3 regions of the Sporosarcina sp. P16b genome follow, and region 1 is predicted to be linked to each of the others. Evidence: riboswitches for the same ligand, from Rfam matches in the RefSeq annotation. Region 1 holds a riboswitch; each other region holds the start of a gene.
The links. Region 1 has a riboswitch for thiamine pyrophosphate ahead of tenA (thiaminase II). Riboswitches for the same ligand answer to the same signal wherever they lie in the genome.
Positions count from the first base shown of each region.

Region 2: another riboswitch for thiamine pyrophosphate. It lies ahead of CSV77_RS09240 (ECF transporter S component); the one in region 1 lies ahead of tenA (thiaminase II).
Region 3: another riboswitch for thiamine pyrophosphate. It lies ahead of CSV77_RS06005 (ABC transporter ATP-binding protein); the one in region 1 lies ahead of tenA (thiaminase II).

Region 1 covers NZ_PDYO01000005.1:20,580-26,472, forward strand. The annotation lists gene hpaB (4-hydroxyphenylacetate 3-monooxygenase, oxygenase component) at 1-1,234, shown strand, start outside; partial or broken gene CSV77_RS07865 (nitric oxide synthase oxygenase) at 1,407-2,078, shown strand; gene CSV77_RS07870 (DUF3889 domain-containing protein) at 2,122-2,505, opposite strand; gene tenA (thiaminase II) at 2,554-3,249, opposite strand; TPP riboswitch at 3,340-3,441, opposite strand; gene CSV77_RS07880 (YheE family protein) at 3,606-4,043, opposite strand; gene CSV77_RS07885 (urease accessory protein UreD) at 4,666-5,490, opposite strand; gene ureG (urease accessory protein UreG) at 5,483-5,893, opposite strand, start outside.
Region 2 covers NZ_PDYO01000006.1:67,048-72,940, reverse strand. The annotation lists gene CSV77_RS09255 (methyl-accepting chemotaxis protein) at 1-843, shown strand, start outside; gene CSV77_RS09250 (YitT family protein) at 1,423-2,295, opposite strand; gene CSV77_RS09245 (exonuclease domain-containing protein) at 2,524-3,096, opposite strand; TPP riboswitch at 3,284-3,395, shown strand; gene CSV77_RS09240 (ECF transporter S component) at 3,477-4,046, shown strand; gene CSV77_RS09235 (ABC transporter ATP-binding protein) at 4,068-5,519, shown strand; gene CSV77_RS09230 (energy-coupling factor transporter transmembrane component T family protein) at 5,512-5,893, shown strand, end outside.
Region 3 covers NZ_PDYO01000003.1:58,120-64,012, forward strand. The annotation lists gene CSV77_RS05990 (S8 family peptidase) at 1-172, shown strand, start outside; gene CSV77_RS05995 (ABC transporter substrate-binding protein) at 240-1,280, opposite strand; gene CSV77_RS06000 (ABC transporter permease) at 1,277-2,029, opposite strand; gene CSV77_RS06005 (ABC transporter ATP-binding protein) at 2,026-2,793, opposite strand; TPP riboswitch at 2,881-2,978, opposite strand; gene CSV77_RS06010 (TetR/AcrR family transcriptional regulator) at 3,138-3,707, shown strand; gene CSV77_RS06015 (YhgE/Pip domain-containing protein) at 3,747-5,893, shown strand, end outside.

The sequences.
Region 1 (5,893 bases):
GCCAATTGGACTTTCTTACTTACAACCGAAAACTAAAATGGATTTGCAGAAACGAAGAGTTATGATAGAAGAATGGGCAAGACTTTCCTGTGGCTTACTTGGTAGAAGTCCAGATTACCTCAATACGGTGATCATGAGCTTTGCCTCTTCTTCCCCTCACTTGCTCGGCAAAGAAAACTGTTTTCCAGAACATATTCAAGCGCTGTATGAACGTGCGCGAGAAGAAGATCTATCTTTTACTCACACCTTTATTACACCGCAGGTCAATCGATCACAAAATGCCTTTAATACGTCAGATGAACCGATCTCCGCAAAGATTGTAGGCAAGACATCTGCAGGGCTCATCATTAAAGGAGCAAAGCTACTAGCCACACAGGGCGGCGTGACGGATGAAGTGTTGGTGTTCAGCACGCCTTCATTTCTTGGGGATCCTGATGAAGCTTTCGCCTTTTCCATTCCTTCCAGTACAGAAGGTTTACGTTTTCTTTGCAGGGAATCATTTGTAGGCGGGAATTCTACGTTTAATTACCCACTGAGTTCACGGTTTGAAGAGATGGATGCTATAGTTGTTTTCGATAATGTTCTCGTCCCGTGGAAGCGTGTATTCTTTCATCACAATAAGGAAGTAGCTTCAGAATTTTTCTCAATGAGTTCATTTCATCCATTTGCTACCCATCAAGTCATCACGAGACAGATCGTCAAGACGGAGTTCATGTTAAATTTGGCAGAGCAACTCGTCCAAACGATTAATATAGCGGAATATCTCCACATTCAAGAGAAATTGTCTGAAATAATTATAGGGCTCGAAACGATGAAAGCCTTGCGAGATAAATCCGAAGCCGATGCATTACCCGATCAATGGGGTTATATGTGTCCAAGTGCGATACCACTTCAAATAGCTAGCAATATTTTCCCCAAAGTCTATCCGCGTTTTAGTGAAATCATTCAGCTAATTGGAGCAAGTGGGATGGTTGCGCTACCTACCGATAAGGATTTCCATTCGGCTATTCAACCTGATCTCACAAAGTACCTACAAGGTGCTACGAAAACCGCGTTTGAACGTGTACAACTATTTCGGTTGGCTTGGGATTTGACGATGAGTTCGTTCGGCACAAGACAAACGCAATATGAACGGTATTTCTTCGGTGATCCAGTTCGCTTATCAGGACATCTATACCGATCCTATCCAAAAGACGCAGGACAAGAAATGATACACCGGTTACTCTCAGATTAAATGAAAAGTCAGTAATTTGCCGAAATTATGTCAGCTCATCGTATTTGCCAGATGCTACACTTTGTATATGGAATTGATGATTATGGTGCTATCTGTAAATAGAATAGAGCTATTTCAAGAAGCAGTCCAGTTTATTCACAGTTGTTATGATGAACTAGGACTTTCACGAGAAGAACAAATCAACATTGGTGACTCTACATCCATTGAAATGACTAAGTTATGTGAAAGCCTTGGTTGGCAAGGAGCCAAAACACCTTTTGATGTATTACCGCTTGTCATTCAAGAGTATGGGAAATCTCCGCGGCTTTTTGAATTGCCAAAGTCGTTAGTAAAAGAGGTACCTATCAGTCATCCCGAAATCAAAGGAATTTCTGAGTTGCATACAAAATGGTATGCTGTTCCGATCATTTCCAATACGCGTCTTGATATCGGTGGAATTGAATATCCTATGGCACCATTTAACGGCTGGTATATGGGTACGGAAATTGGAGCGCGTAATCTTGCAGATGCGGACCGTTATAATCTTTTGCCGTCTGTCGCCAAACTGATGGGCCTTAACACGAAATCCAATCGATCTCTTTGGATAGACAAAGCACTTGTAGAGTTGAATATAGCCGTTCTACATTCCTACCAGCAAGAAGGCGTCACACTTGTTGATCATCATACCGCAGCTAAACAATTCAAATCGTTCGAAAAGAAAGAGCAAAGTGCAGGAAGAAAAGTGACAGGTAACTGGGTATGGCTCATTCCACCACTATCACCCGCCGCTACCTATGTCTATCACAAACGGTTTGCCAATGACATTATAACTCCCAATTTCTTTTATCAAAGAGATCCCGAATAAACCAACGCCCCTGCACCATGTTATATGGTCTAGGGGCATTGGCTTATTGAACAGGTATTTCTTGAAAATCGATGCGAATAAATTTACCTGTTTCAGCTGAATAGGTGACAGTCACTATTAAACCGAATTCCCGTTCTTCCTCTTTTAACCAAAGCTGAAATTTCTCCACGCCCGTAACTTTTTTTGAGTCGGTTGCGATATGCAAATAATCCTTGATATCTGCATGAGGATATTTGAGCATCGTTTGTTTGATCGCAAGCCTTGACCATTTGGCGTATGCCGGTACTTCCACTTTACTAAGTGCAGCAGCTGACTCATCACTAGTACCCGACCCACTTGTCAATAAAACTCCAAGTGCCAAACCTATTTTTGCAAAGATGGCGCACACCTCCTTTAGGAATAGCATGCGCTGTTTATATCCATTCAATTCTAAATGAAAAACATCCAACTTAAATAGTCGGACGTTTCTTATATATTAATTTGTAATCATCTGTCCTTCATGCATACCAGGCCACATTTGCTTCGTGTAGGCCATGTCCCAGAACATATACTCATATCGAGTCATATTAAGGAAGATCTCCTCTAACCTCACTAATTCTGATTCAGGCTTGCCTTCTGCAGTTTCGTCCATTAATTCTAAGCACCAAGTAGCCAACTCGCCAAAGTCTTCCGATGAATACATGCGAATCCAGTCACCATACAATGGATGTTCCAGCGCACCAGGCAATTCCGAAAGCTCTTTGCCGATCTCCCAGTAGCTCCACGCACACGGCAATAATGCAGCGACAACTTCCGCTAGAGAGCCGTTTTGACTTACATGTAGCATATAGTGCGTGTACGCTAGGACAATTGGAGACGGCTGAGCATTCTCGAGCTCTTCCTCGGTAATGCCAAAGCGTGCTGCATATTGACGGTGAAGTTCCATTTCGGTGTGTAGTGTACCGTTAAGCAATGCAGCAAATTTACCCATCGTCTCTACATCCGTAGCCTTCATTGTGCCCACAGCAAACACTTTCGCGTAGTCAATTAAATACAAATAGTCTTGCACCATATAAAAACGAAACTTCTCCTGATCCAACAGACCATTTCCAATCTCTTGGACAAACGGGTGACTATGATTCTGTCTCCAAATCGGTAATGTCTTCTCTAATAAACGTTCTGTAAACTTCATGTATACTCTCTCCTTTTTCGTGATAAATGAAAAAGCCACTTCTTGACAAGAAGTGGCGGAGAGACATCACAGAGCACAGAAATCAGCTAAGTAACATCTACACCACTTCCTTACGCCGGTATGAACCGGATCAAGTTAAAGGGTTAAAGCATATGCTTCTCTCAGCTCCAGAGAGCACCCCTAGCGGTAACAACTATTTCATTTGTATATTCATTGTAGTCTTAACTTGTCAGAAAGGTCAAACGAATTGAGATTGCACGTAGCCTACATACAACACAGCGATTGGCAGAAGACCTTATGTTGGTCTCACTCAATCGAATACGTTTATTCGGCAGATTTCACGCAGTGTCAATTTGTTATTCTAGATGTTCTTTTAGCTTTTTCTCAACATCTTCTTCTATTTTTTTTACGCGCTCTTCTTCTAATTTACGTCGTGGTTTAGGATGATACCATTCAATTTTGCCATTAATGAATGTACCTTTAAATTCTTCGCCTTGAATCTTCAATTTAAATGACTGAAGTGGTCGAGTTTGACTTCCGCTATTCGATTGTTCGATCTCAATATCATCCGCTTCACTTCGAATCCCTTGCTCTGATAGAAGTTCCAAAACTTTATCCTCTATGGCAATTATTTCTTCTTCGCCAACATCATGTTTGGGATGTGGATTAAGCCATTGAATTTTACCGTCATGATAGTCACCTTTATACTTACGACCTTCTAAGATGAGCTTAAACTGAATTCGCTCGTACTGCCTGTCTTCAAAAACTTTTTCTGCTTCAAAGTCATCTACCACAGGGAACACCTCCAAAAATAGTATAAAGCCTCTTTTTATAAAATGGCTCATCTTACGTTATCCATAACTACTAATTCAAGCCTTCTAGCCTGAAGTTTAATTACCCATCATTCCTGCTCACGTATAAAATCCTTTAAAAAAATTTAAACTCTAATATAACTTAGCAATAGGTTGTTGTCAAATCCATTAATATTCTACTATGCTTTATATCATTCGAATATATGGTCCAAACACCGTAAGTCGTAGCGAACTTACTCCCCGTACACTCTATTACATCTTCACTCACTACCAGGCAGAAGATTAACTTCACACATGTGTAACAACCTTATTGCAGCCTTTAATAATTACCGTGAGTGTTGAACCAATACACGCAAAGACTGCTATACATTCTATTGACTTGACGGACATGGTTAATCCTACGAATGACACACCACGTATGTATAATAATACCCTAATTTTTGTGTTTCAATCATTTGAACAGTGACAAAGTTGTTTGAACAAACTGCAGAATATATACGGAATAATTTAGCCTTCTTTATTACTTTCCATGCATATTAATTTCTGCAGTACTAGCATAACGGACAGAAAATGCCCAACAACTCATTGAATTGTCGGGCATTTTCTAGTACTTCCTTAAAAAACTTGGTTTCATTTGATCCCATTCTTCGCTAATTACGTGGTGGCAGACTGAAATAATTCGCTCTATGACTTGTGTATAGTTTGCCAAGATGCGTATAGTGAAGCCAGGAACGGCAAGCTTAGACAATCCGAATGCAAATTCTCCAGCCTCTTGTTGAAGAGTTTCATATAATCGATCCAATAGAGCATCATTCGTTTTTTCTCCCACGACAATTAAGGAACCCAAATGTGTGTATCCTTCCATAAAGCCTAACTCATTCATATTTTGTGACGCTGGATGAAGTTTTATATGGTCAAAGACAACAAGTTGACCTTCCATATAAATCTCGGTTTTCAAACGGAGCATGTCATAGCTGAATTTTTCTCCTTCCGGCGACCAGCCCGGAGTCAAAATTTCGGCATACAGCAAAGTTGCTCCTTTTTCCATGTATATACTATTTTTTTGATAGCAACTGGCATCTTTGTATGCAATAAGTGCATCCGGTAAGTACTCTAGATAACTATCCTTTTTCATACGAATGACTGTTTCTTGATATACTTGCTCGGTCGGTGTTCTATATACTTTCGTCGCTGACTGGGTCGTCAACGTCAGCATCGCTCGTTCACCAAGCGTGACTTTCATTTGATACCGATCTCCATCTAAATAGCCACCGCCAGGATTCAATAAATAATAGCATGGATAACTATTTTTATTGAAATAAACGGGACGCATCACTTTAAATGCACCTTGAAAGTAAACGCTTTTCGCCACGGAGCGTCCTTGTCGGTTTTCCATGACAAGGTCAAGAACACCTGTCCATTCAGACATCTTGTCCTAGTCCTTTTAACAAAGCGTGTTTTCTGACCCATTCAACCACTTCATCTAGTCCTTGATCATCTTTTAAATTGGTGAAAAAGAAAGGTTTATTTCCTCTAAATACTTTTGTGTCGGACTCCATTACTTCAAGACTCGCCCCAACGTATGGTGCCAAATCTGTTTTATTAATAATAAACAAATCAGATTTAATCATTCCTTGTCCACCTTTGCGCGGGATTTTTTCACCTTGCGCTACGTCAATTATATATATGGAAAAGTCTACGAGTTCTGGACTGAAAGTAGCCGCTAGGTTATCACCGCCACTCTCTACAAAAATCAACTCGAGGTCGGAATGTTTTTCTTTCAATTCATTAATCGCAGCGAAATTCATCGAAGCATCTTCACGAATTGCCGT
Region 2 (5,893 bases), on a different contig from region 1:
GGTACTGCTCAGATCGCTACTACAATGGAAGATTTGGCTTACGGCACTGAATCCCAAGCCACTAACGCAAGTAGTTTGTCAACTTCAATGGAAGTCTTCGTCTCTAAAGTAATGGATGCCAATGAAAACGGAGTCCATATTCAGCAGTCATCAAATGAAGTGCTGAACTTGACAAGTACTGGGAGCAAAGTGATGCATTCTTCATTGGAACAGATGCAGATTATCGATCAAATTGTTCATAATGCAGTGACAAACGTAGAAGGATTGGACAAGCATACACAACAAATTTCCCAACTTGTTTTGGTTATACAAGGAATTGCAGCACAAACTAATTTATTAGCGTTAAATGCAGCGATTGAAGCAGCTCGGGCTGGCGAACATGGTAAAGGATTTGCTGTGGTGGCCGATGAAGTACGGACCCTGGCAGAACAATCTTCCGCGTCCGTTACCAATATCACTGAAATCGTCAATCGGATTCAAACTGAGTCCACTATGGTTACCAATTCGTTACAAGAAGGATATAAGCAAGTGGAGGAAGGTACAAATCAAATTAAACGTACTAATGAAACATTTGATAATATAAGTAACGCCGTAACGGATATGGTCAATCGGATCCAAAGTATTTCGAAAGACCTGCAAGATATTTCGGAAAGCAGTCAGGAAATGAGTGGGTCAATCGAAGAGATTGCGGCAATTACTGAGGAGTCTGCTGCAGGTGTGGAGCAAACTTCAGCATCTTCACAACAAGCAAGTAGCGCAATAGAAGAAATAGCAAGTAACTCCGACGATTTAGCCCGATTGGCTGAAGAACTCAATGCGCTTGTACGAAAATTTACTTTATAATTGAAAAAAGCGTCTGCTACTATGCAGACGCTTTTACGTGATTCGTTTTATTTTGTAAAGGGTGACAAATAAATATCCCTTCCGCAACCCCTAGCGACAATTTCAATTCACACTCTCTATACAGAGAGCGACTCAGGTAGTCTAGATAAATTCTCATCTTTTGCTCATTTCAATCCACACTCTCTAGATAGAGAGTGACCGCAATATAAACAAAAAGCTAAATCCAAATCTATATATCGTCTACTTCATTATAACTTATTACTCTAAAAAGCTAAACCATATTTAATTCAGCACCTTTTCATAAATTCAATGCGCGAACATATATGGACTTTTTATGTTCTCTTAATAGAAGAATAAACATCAAGATCACTGCGTTATTGAAGGACTAATAATAATACTTCCACACGCGGGATTAGTCTCCAAGATACTTTTCCCTTTAAAACAGATGAGTGAGTGATTGTTTGTTATTTTCTTTTTGCGGAGTTGTAATATTCTAATCCCTACACTCTTTTATCAAAGCTAGACTTGCTTACTATACAATTATATTCTGCAGACAAATATATTTTCAATTACATCCACTTAACGTAGTTGGCTCCCGCCAAAATTCCCCCGCTTAATTTCTGCAACTTCATATACCGCCACAAATGCATTTTTGTCTACGTCACGAATGATTTCTTTCATCTTACTATCTTCCAAATGATAAATATTACAAGTGATTTCTATGAATTCCTCTTTTGTAAAACTCTCCTGCACTACTTGATATGTTGCTCTCCGACCTAAACGTCCGTGAATCTCTTCAATCATCAATTCAGGTTGATCCGTTACAATCTTATATGTTTTGGAACCACTAAATCCAATTTCCATGATAGATATGACTTTCGATGCGATGAAATAAGCAATTGCTGACATAATCGCACCAGTCAGCCCAAAGACAGTTGAAACGACAATAAAGACAAAAACATTTAGGAATAAGATTAGATCACTTGTACCAAATGGGAGTTTTCTTGAAAGCAATACTGCGAGCATATCAATACCGTCGAGTGCTCCACCATTACGCAAAGCTATTCCGATTCCGACTCCAATAATGATCCCGCCAACGACAGTTATCAATAATGTATCATCTTGAACAATGATGGGAATATGATGCATTAAACTTGTACTGGCGCTTAAGGATACGATGCCCACGACAGAAAGTGCTGCAAAGCGCGTACCTACCTGTTTGTAACCAAGGAAGATAAACGGGATATTTAAAATCGCAATCAAAACGCCTAACGGAAGTCCAAAAACTTTAGAACCTACAATACTTAGGCCTGTAACCCCACCATCCGATACATTGTTTGGAATAAGGACGGACTCAAGTCCATAAGCTGTGATCACTGCACCCATCATGACGAAAAAGGCTTGAAATAGAAGACGTAACTTCTTATGTGACTTCTTTGTAATTACTTTCATCTTCTCATTCCTTTCAGTTATTCAGTAAGTCACATACTTCTATTTACCATACCCTTTTATCTATATAAACTATTCCATGGACAGTAGATTTTTGTAGTTTTTTGTATAAGTGGCATGACGCGCAACTAAATATAGTTGTAGCATAGAAACCACATGGCCGCAGTAACCCAAGAGTCGTATCGAAAAGGAAAAGACCAGTCATCCCATGATGACTGGTCTTTCTAGTAGTTAAAATCTTGATTTTGCTGGTTTCTTCATTGGGGCTTTATTCATCAAATACGAGATGAATGTATCATCCGCCAAGTTGGGATTGGATGAGTTCAGCAACACAGCTAGATTCTTCGCATCATCGAGCGCTCTATGGGCGTTATGCACTTGAATTCGGTGCGCTCTCAGCAATTGTTGTAGTTTGCCGTTTTCAAATCCATAATTTTTCCATTTGATTTGTCTAACGGAGCAATACCAGTCCATGTCGAGCGTTTCAGGTAATAGTCGACTAACGAAGCCCCTATCAAATGATGCGTTATGTGCTACTATACCGTCTGCTTGATCTAGTATTTTTAGTATTCTATCCATATCAAGCGACTTCCCTCTAACCATCTGATCGGTAATGCCAGTGAGCTGGGTAATTATCGGGGAGATAGAATAGAACGGTTCTTGAAACTCGCAATACTCATCTGCCACTCGAACAATACGATTATCTTCATACTCTCCAAGCATAACCCCTAACTCGATTACTTCACTCGTCTCGGCACGCATGCCTGTTGTCTCCACGTCAATAAAAGCTATATGTTTTGTCATGTAAAAACTCCTTTTACACTCTATTTGCATGATATCGAGAATATAATTATGAACAGTTTGATCCTTTTAGTATATCAGGATTTCAATACAATATGTTCCATTTGAACTGTCAGCATTTAATTGAACGTCTAGTAATTTCATAAGTTGCCACACAATTCAACGTGCTGTATACTAGGATTGCTTACATGATTGTCCGTCCGGGTGCTTGAGTGAATCAGGCTGAGATAGCAGATGAATCCTCTGCTGACCGTTAATCTGATCTGGGTAATGCCAGCGTAGAGAGCGTGATCGATGGAATTATACAGGAATCTCTTTCCTTCCTCGGCCGTCTGCTCTTCAGACGGCTTTTTTGTATAAAAAATAACGAGGAGTGGAAGAGTTTGAAAAAGTTAAAGTTTACCGATTTATTGATCACCATCATGATCGGCGTTGTATTTGGCGTGCTCATGAAGTTTTGGGATGATTTATACACTGTCGTCAAACCGATCATGCCTGTTGCACGTCAACTGCTTTACGGTATGTGGTTCATGGTGGGGCCGTTTGCCTTCCTATTATTACGAAAGCCCGGTACTGCATTCATCGCAAGTATTGCGGGGGCTTCCTTGTCTGCATTTGCCGGCCATGGTATTGAAGTATTGATGTATGGATTTGTACAAGGACTTGCTGCTGAATTATTGTTCGCTGCATTCCGTTATCGACGCTATTCTATTTTAATTGCAGGGTTAGCAGGAGTCGCGTCATGTCTTGCAAGTTTCGGACTTGATTTGATTTATGGTTACGCAGCACTCGAAACATGGGCACTCATTGTGAAATACGGATTACGTGCAATCAGCGCATTCATCTTCACAGGTATTTTCGCTGTGTTTATTGTAAAAGCGCTAGAAGCAACAGGTGTGACATCGCTAATTCGCCCCGTCGATAATAAAGAATATACGATGCTTGATCAGTAAAAGCGGAGGTATGATCCAACTATGAATAACATCAGCGTTACCGAGTTACGACTGAAGTTTCCTGGAGAAGATGCTTTGGTCTTTAAGGACCTCTCCTTCTCTGTTCAGCCCGGTGAAAAAGTTCTCATGCTCGGTCCTAGCGGTTGTGGGAAATCCACTTTACTTCAAGTACTGAGTGGCATTATCCCGAACTCTATCGAACTGCCAATGAAAGCAACAAGCATTCAGTTACCTGACTCGTGGGGGTTCGTTTTCCAAGACCCAGATACACAGTTCTGTATGACCTACGTCGATGAAGAACTCGCATTCGTTTTGGAGAATCTTCAAGTGCCGCGTGAAGAAATGGCACCTCTTATTGAGGAGGTGTTGAAGCGTGTAGACTTGCACTTGATAGATGCCCACACGCCCATCAATGAAATGTCTCAAGGTATGAAACAACGGTTGGCATTGGCTTCTGTTTTATTATTGGAACCGGACGTGCTATTTCTGGACGAACCTTCCGCATTACTGGATCCGGAAGGCACGCAACAGATATGGACTTCTATTAAAGAAGCAACCGCTGATAAAACTGTGATCATCGTGGAGCATAAAATCGATTTGATTGCTGACTGGGTAGATCGTGTTGTGTTGTTTAATGATCATGGTGTCATACTAGCAGACGGTTCACCTGCAGATATTTTTGCAAACTTTCAGGAAGAACTGAAACGTTATGGCATTTGGTATCCAGGGGTATGGGAAGAATATAAAACATCTGATGCATTTCAATTAATGATGCTAAATCGTCAAGCCGTTTCATCGCAAAAGAAAATTCAGATCCAAGACTTTCACGGTTATCGTGGTCCAGTGGAGAAGATTTCCGCCAAACATGCGACTGTACAGGCCGGTGACTGGATTACGATTGTTGGGGAAAATGGTTCTGGTAAAAGTACATTGCTTTTATCTCTTATGCAATTGCTTCGGACTAACGGCGTCTATGAAGTGAACGGCGTAGCCATTGTGTGGAAAAAGAAGAAACGGCAACTCCCGAAAGGTCTATCGCTCGTCTTTCAAAATCCCGAACTACAATTTGTAACGAACTCGATTACGGAAGAATTAACAGTATCTTTGCACGGTATGCCAAAAGCCGATGCAGACATGTATGCAAAGGAATTGATGCGCTTATTTAACCTGCCCGATTCCGTTTCACGCCATCCTTATCAACTATCTACGGGCCAAAAGCGTCGCTTGAGTGTAGCAACTGCCCTTACTCCTAGTACGGATATCCTGTTACTCGATGAACCTACTTTTGGACAGGATGCACGAAACACAATCGCTATTCTTGAGAAATTGGAGCAGTTGCGCACGAAAGGCATGACAATTTTGATGGTTACGCATGATACGGAAATAGTAGAGAACTTCGCTACTGCTGTTTGGACTGTAGTTGACGGCGTTGTGCATACGGCTAATGGAGTTGGTGGTGCAAAGAGTGTTTAATTGGTTCACACCTAAACGCGAAACCTGGCTATTCCGAGTCAATCCCGCGCTAAAATTCATCGTATTTTTTGCGTTCTTGATCATTACGCTTGTGAATCAAAGTTTACCTTTTGCTATCTCACAGGCTATTCTATATGGAATATTATTTTATGTATTCAGTGGCTATTCACTGAAGAAACTTTTATTGCTTTCCATTCCGTTAGTCATTTCATTCCTGTCCACTGGATTGACGATGTTATTATTCGGTAAGGGTGAAACGGTGTTGTGGCAATGGGGACTACTCAAGATCTCCGAGGAGAGTATTCAACACGCGCTGTTGCTCGGGAGTAAATCACTTTCATTTGGCTTCGTCGGTTTTACGTTTATCTTAACAA
Region 3 (5,893 bases), on a different contig from region 1:
AAGTTTTACAGCGAGAGTGGATCCTATGAATAGTAAGCAATTATTCATTACACCAACTACAGAATGGCAGCCAGGTGTTCATTATTTACGTGTGGATCGAGGGCTACAGAATAAAAATGGGATTGCAATGAAGAAGTCCTTTGCTGTGATGTTTACCGTATATCCTGACTAATCACATACAATCGAAAAAGGCTATTGCGATCAGTCATGGAGACGCCCGCAATAGCCTTTTGTGTACTTTACTTCGTTACTTTAGAAAACATTTCATCCGTACTAATATCTAAGATCATATCGTCCACTTCAGGTTTCGTCTTGATCATTTCCATTTCATGGAGCCAGTCCCGTACATCTTCCCACGAAGTTTCATCCAGAGCGCCAAAAGCTTCACCGTGTGTATCCATCTTAGGCAATAGAATTTGTAAGCTTTCCGTTTCGATTGCTTTGTCCAACGGGAAGTTTGCTTGATCTTGGTTGTTCAGCAAGAGGTCGAGTGCTTCTTCGGGCTGTTCTACCATAAATTCATAGCCTTTTTGTGCTGCTCGCCAGAAAGCCTGGATCGCGTCTTGTTCTTTATCCCAAGTATCATCACTCGTCAATAACACGATTTCACTATAATTCGGCACGCCATAGTCTACCGGATTAAAGTAGCGTGTTTTGAATCCTTTTGAGTCCATGACAGGCACTTCGTGATTAATAAATGTTCCCGTCACGGCATCGACGCGTTTTGAAACGAGTGAAGATTCCAGTTCAAATCCGACGTCGATCATATGTACTTTGTCGTAATCGCCCCCGTCATTCGACACCATCGTTTTAATCAACGATTCGTTCAGTGGAATCCCGGGATAGCCGATAGTTTTCCCTTCAAGGTCTTTAGGTGATTGAATCGAGCTTTCTTCCAGCATGACGGTGTAATTAAGCGGCTCACGCACGATGGAGGCAATCGCTTTAACCGGAATATCTTCATTTGCTTGCGCTAAAATGACATCGGGTTGGTAATACAGTCCAAGTGTCACTTTTCCCGCTGCAGTCAAGTTCATTGGATCGGTCGGATTGGCAGGAAATTGAATGTCTACCTCCACATTTTCTTCATTAAAATAGCCTTTTTCCTGCGCTACATATAGATAACTATGTACGGCATTCGGATACCAGTCGAGCATGATACTAACTTTTTTCATTTCATTGCTAGGTGTTTCTTCTTGTTTAGCAGGGGGTGTATCTTTCGTACATCCAGCTAGCAATAACAGAAGAAACATGATGCTAAGGAACAGACGTTTTTTCATTGATGATTCCTCCAGTGTAAAAAGTGTTTTTCTAATACGACGACGAGTAGAAAGAAGATAATACCTACTGCAGAAAGCAAGACGATCGGTGCGAATACGGCGGCACTGTCAAATTGCGTCATCATTCTTCTGCTGAAATACCCGAGTCCTGCCTGAGCGCCTAGCCATTCTCCAATAGCTGCACCGATTACGCTAAGTGTAACCGCCACTTTGAGCCCGGAGAAGAATGATGGCAAAGCGGAAGGTAGGTCTAGTTTATAGAAGATATCTTTTGAAGATGCGCCCATTGTCCGCATTAATTCATGCAAGTTTTTATCCGAAGAGCGTAAGCCGTCGAAAACGCTGACGGTTATCGGGAAAAAAGTAATGAGGACGGTGACCGCGACTTTACTCCAAATGCTGTAGCCGAACCACAAGACAAAAATCGGTGCGAGCGCAATGACAGGAATCGTTTGCGACGCGATGAGAATAGGGTAAAACGCTTGCTCAATTGGCTTCTTACTATACATCGCAATCGCCAGTGTGGATCCGATGATGATCGAAATAGATAAGCCGATCAAAATAGTTAAAGCAGTCGGAGGTAAGTGGTGGATAAACAGCTCCGTTTTCAGCTCCCATAACCTGATCAGAATCGCAGAAGGGGACGGGAAGAGGAAGCTTTTGTCGTAAAGACGTGCTGCAATTTCCCATACGCCAAGTACGATCGCGACGAAAAGTATAGACCAACTATACGAAGTCATCTTCTTCATAGCCGCGCCTCCGAACGAAGGTCGCCGATGAGTTGCTCTTTCAGTTCCATCAGTTCCGGGCGTGCCAAGTCCCGCGTCGTGCGTGGTCGGCTGAGAGGCACGATGACTTCGCGAATCGTCTGCACCGGTTTTTCAGCGAGCACAAAGATGCGATCGGATAGAAATAAAGCTTCGTCGATATCATGTGTGATGAAGACGATGGTTTTATCGAGTTTCTGCCATTGATCGATTAGCCACTCTTGCATCGTCAGCCGCGTGATTGCGTCCAGTGCGCTGAATGGCTCGTCCAATAATAAAATATTTGAGCCGGTCAGGATCGTTCGCAAAAAGGAAACACGTTGTCGCATCCCGCCGGATAAGTTTCCAGGGTAGGCGTTTTCTTCTCCAGCTAGTCCGAAGTCAGCGAGTAGTTGGATGATTTCATCGGAAGAAGGTTTGCGTCCTTGAAGCTCTACTGGTAATTGAACATTTTCTAGAATCGTTCGCCACGGCATGAGTAAGTCTTGCTGCGGCATATAGCCGACCTTGCCTAGCCGCCCCATTGTCACTTCTCCGTTCAATGAAATCTTCCCACTGTCAGGGTTCTCAAGGCCGGTGACGAGTCGGAATAACGTACTTTTACCATACCCGCTTGGTCCAATAATGCTAACGAATTCGCCTTCTTTAACGTGCCAGTCAACTTGATCGAAAATAACAGTAGGTTTCGAAGCTTTCGTTGCTTGATAATGAAAAGAGACATTCGTAAACTCTAAAACTTTATTCATCATATTCTTACCACTTCTCATTTCTTCAAAAAATTCACACAAAAAAACCACTTCTCTGTGCGAAGCGGTTGCATAGTACGGCCAAAATCCGTCATATGTCCACTTCCCTCCGCTAGCATTATCTAGTGCAGGTTCAAGGGTTAAGGCGAACGCCTTTCTCAGCTAAAGCACCCCTAGTGTTTATCCAACTCTTATCGTTACATAGTCTAGTAAAGTAGTCAACTTCAATTTAGTAACTATTCTAGTAACAATCCGCAAACCTCTTGCATTTAATTGGTCATCTATGTAATATAATGACTAGCAGACCGGAATGGTATTTCGGTCATTTTAAAGGGAGTGTCTTCATGGATCGAAGAGAAGAAATTATATTGGCGGCTGAAAAATCATTTTCGATGTTTGGCTATAAAGCGACGACGATGGATCAGGTAGCGAAGATAGCGAATGTAGGAAAGGGTACGATCTATACGTTTTTCTCAAATAAAGAGGAATTATTTCATTCAATTGTGTGGAAAATGGTTGAAGAAATGAAAGATATCTCTGAACGGACAGCTATAGAAGGTGCGACTTTTCAAGAGAATGCCCATGCGCGTATTATGCAGTTGCTGAAATTTCGCGAGACGCATCAGTTATTCATTAAACTGATAGAAGAAGAGAAAGAGTTGCGCACACCTGCTGTAGGAGATGTGTTAACTACTATTGAGAAGGAAATAGTGAATTTCATTGCTGGAAAGATTGATCGCGGTGTCGCAAAAGGAGAATTGAAGCCATGTGACAGCGAGCTGATTGCATATCTTTTATTCAAATCTTATGTAGCACTAGTTAACGATTGGTCAAAAACGCATGACAAACAGCTGACGGAGAAGCAAATCACGGACGTGTTAAACAATACAATTTTCTCCAATTTATTAGTGTGACGTGCGAATGACGGAATATAGAGTGAGGGTTTATACTAGATGAATAAAATTTGGTTCATAGTCAGACGGGATCTCCGGAATATCTCCAAGAATAAAGCCGCGCTCATTGTCATTGCGGCGATTGCGTTTCTCCCTTCCCTTTATGCTTGGATGAACATCCTCGCTTCGTGGGATCCCTACTCCAATACGAAAGGCGTAGAAGTCGCGGTCGTCAGTGAAGACGTAGGTGCAAAAATCGAGGATAAGGAATTCAATGTCGGGGATGAAGTCATCGTCTCGCTGACCAAGAACGACGATCTAGGCTGGCAGTTTGTAACGAAAGATGAAGCGTTAAAAGGCGTGAAACACGGCGATTACTATGCTGCGATCATTATTCCGGAAGACTTCTCAGAGAATTTAAGCAGTATCGTAACCGATGATATTAAAAAGCCATCATTGGATTATTATATTAATGAAAAAATCAATGCAATTTCCCCGAAAGTAGCGGGCAAAGGCGCGTCTGCTATTGTAGAAAATATCGACAAAACATTCGTCGAACAAGCGAATGAAGCAGTCCTCAAAGTATTCAATAATCTCGGAGTAGAAATTGAAGGAAATCGAGTGAATATCGAAAAACTACGGGATTTAATTTATCAATTGGAATATGACATTCCTGAAATTTATTCGAAATTACAGATGGTAGATAAAGGCTTGGATTTTGCCGATTCATCTATTGATCGCGTAGATGTCGTGCTGGATGATGTCAATGCCGTGCATGCTAATGCGAAAAAGTTGAACGCACGCTTGATCAATAAGTTGCAAGAGAATGAAAAGGCTGTGGATCACACGTTGCGCGTCATTACGTCTAATTTGGAGAGTGCACAGACGGCATTTCGCAAAGTACCTAATTTAACGAGCGAGCTGTCAGGCAAAGGAGAAGACGTCGATCGTCTTGTCGAATCGCTACGTGATAAGCAAGGCAAGTTGGAAGATACGAATGCGCGTTTAGATGATATTTACGATTATTTGAAAAAACAAGATCAGAACCTTAAAGAATCTACAAACATTAAAGATTTGCAGAGTACTTTGAATGATAGCGTCACAGATTTAAACCGTCTGAAAAAGAATTTGGAAACGATCATTTCTACTTTGCAGAGCGGTAACAATCCAGCGACTGATTTAATTACGCAAACACAAGCGCTGTCTGACAAACTCGCTGAAGATATGGAAAAAATTAAAGGCAATTACGAAAATGTATTATCACCGCAAACTCAAAAGCTCATGAAGCAGTTGAATGAGCTTTCCGTAAATATGACGAGCATATTAAATCGCGCGACTGAAGTAAACAGCAATGCACAGAAAGTCGTTCAAAGCTTAATCGGTAAGCGTGAATCCATTGACTTCAGTAAATACCAGGAGCAATTCGACACTATGTCTACTGCGATAGAAAGTCAGATTGGTAAAATGGATACAGTCATTTCTGTTTTAGAAGCGGCAAGTAAAGTGACAGGCAGTGACAAACTTGACGGTTTGCAACAGAGATTCATCGCGTTACGGGATCAATTATCGTCGACCAAACAAGCCATTGATAAAGTGCAAGCCGCTATTACTAAAGGGGAGAAACCGAGCCTCGAGTTGTTGAATCAACTAAACGGACAGCTACAGGCAAGCCAGCAGAAGATTGTCGATGCACGCAATCAATTCGATACGAATAGCCAAAATGCAATTCAAGATGCTATGGAACAACTACAAACTTTCGATGAAGGACTTCGCGATCGGTTCAATGAACTTCAAGCCTCAAAAACAGAAATTGATGAGAAACTTGCTGGATTGCTAGAAACGACGGAAGATCCCAAGGTGACAATTGGTGTACTTCAAACGATGGTCGGCCGAATCGATAACGGACTTTCGGCAATTGGCTCCATCCAAAATGGATTAACGGATCTTGAGAAATTTATTAATTCGGATACACTGTCCAATGAAATCGAACGAATCAAAACGGTTCAAGACAGCCTGACATCTGCCCATTCATCAGTGGACGGCTTAGTGGGTCGAATCAATGAATCAAAAGCGAACGGCAAAAAGCATTTGGCTGAAGTCGATCGTGTATCGGGAGAATTGGATCGTTCAGTTGGAGAGGCTATCGATTTCGTCAATAGTGATTTGACGAGAAAGTATAAATCCGCGATCCGTGATGCAACGAATGC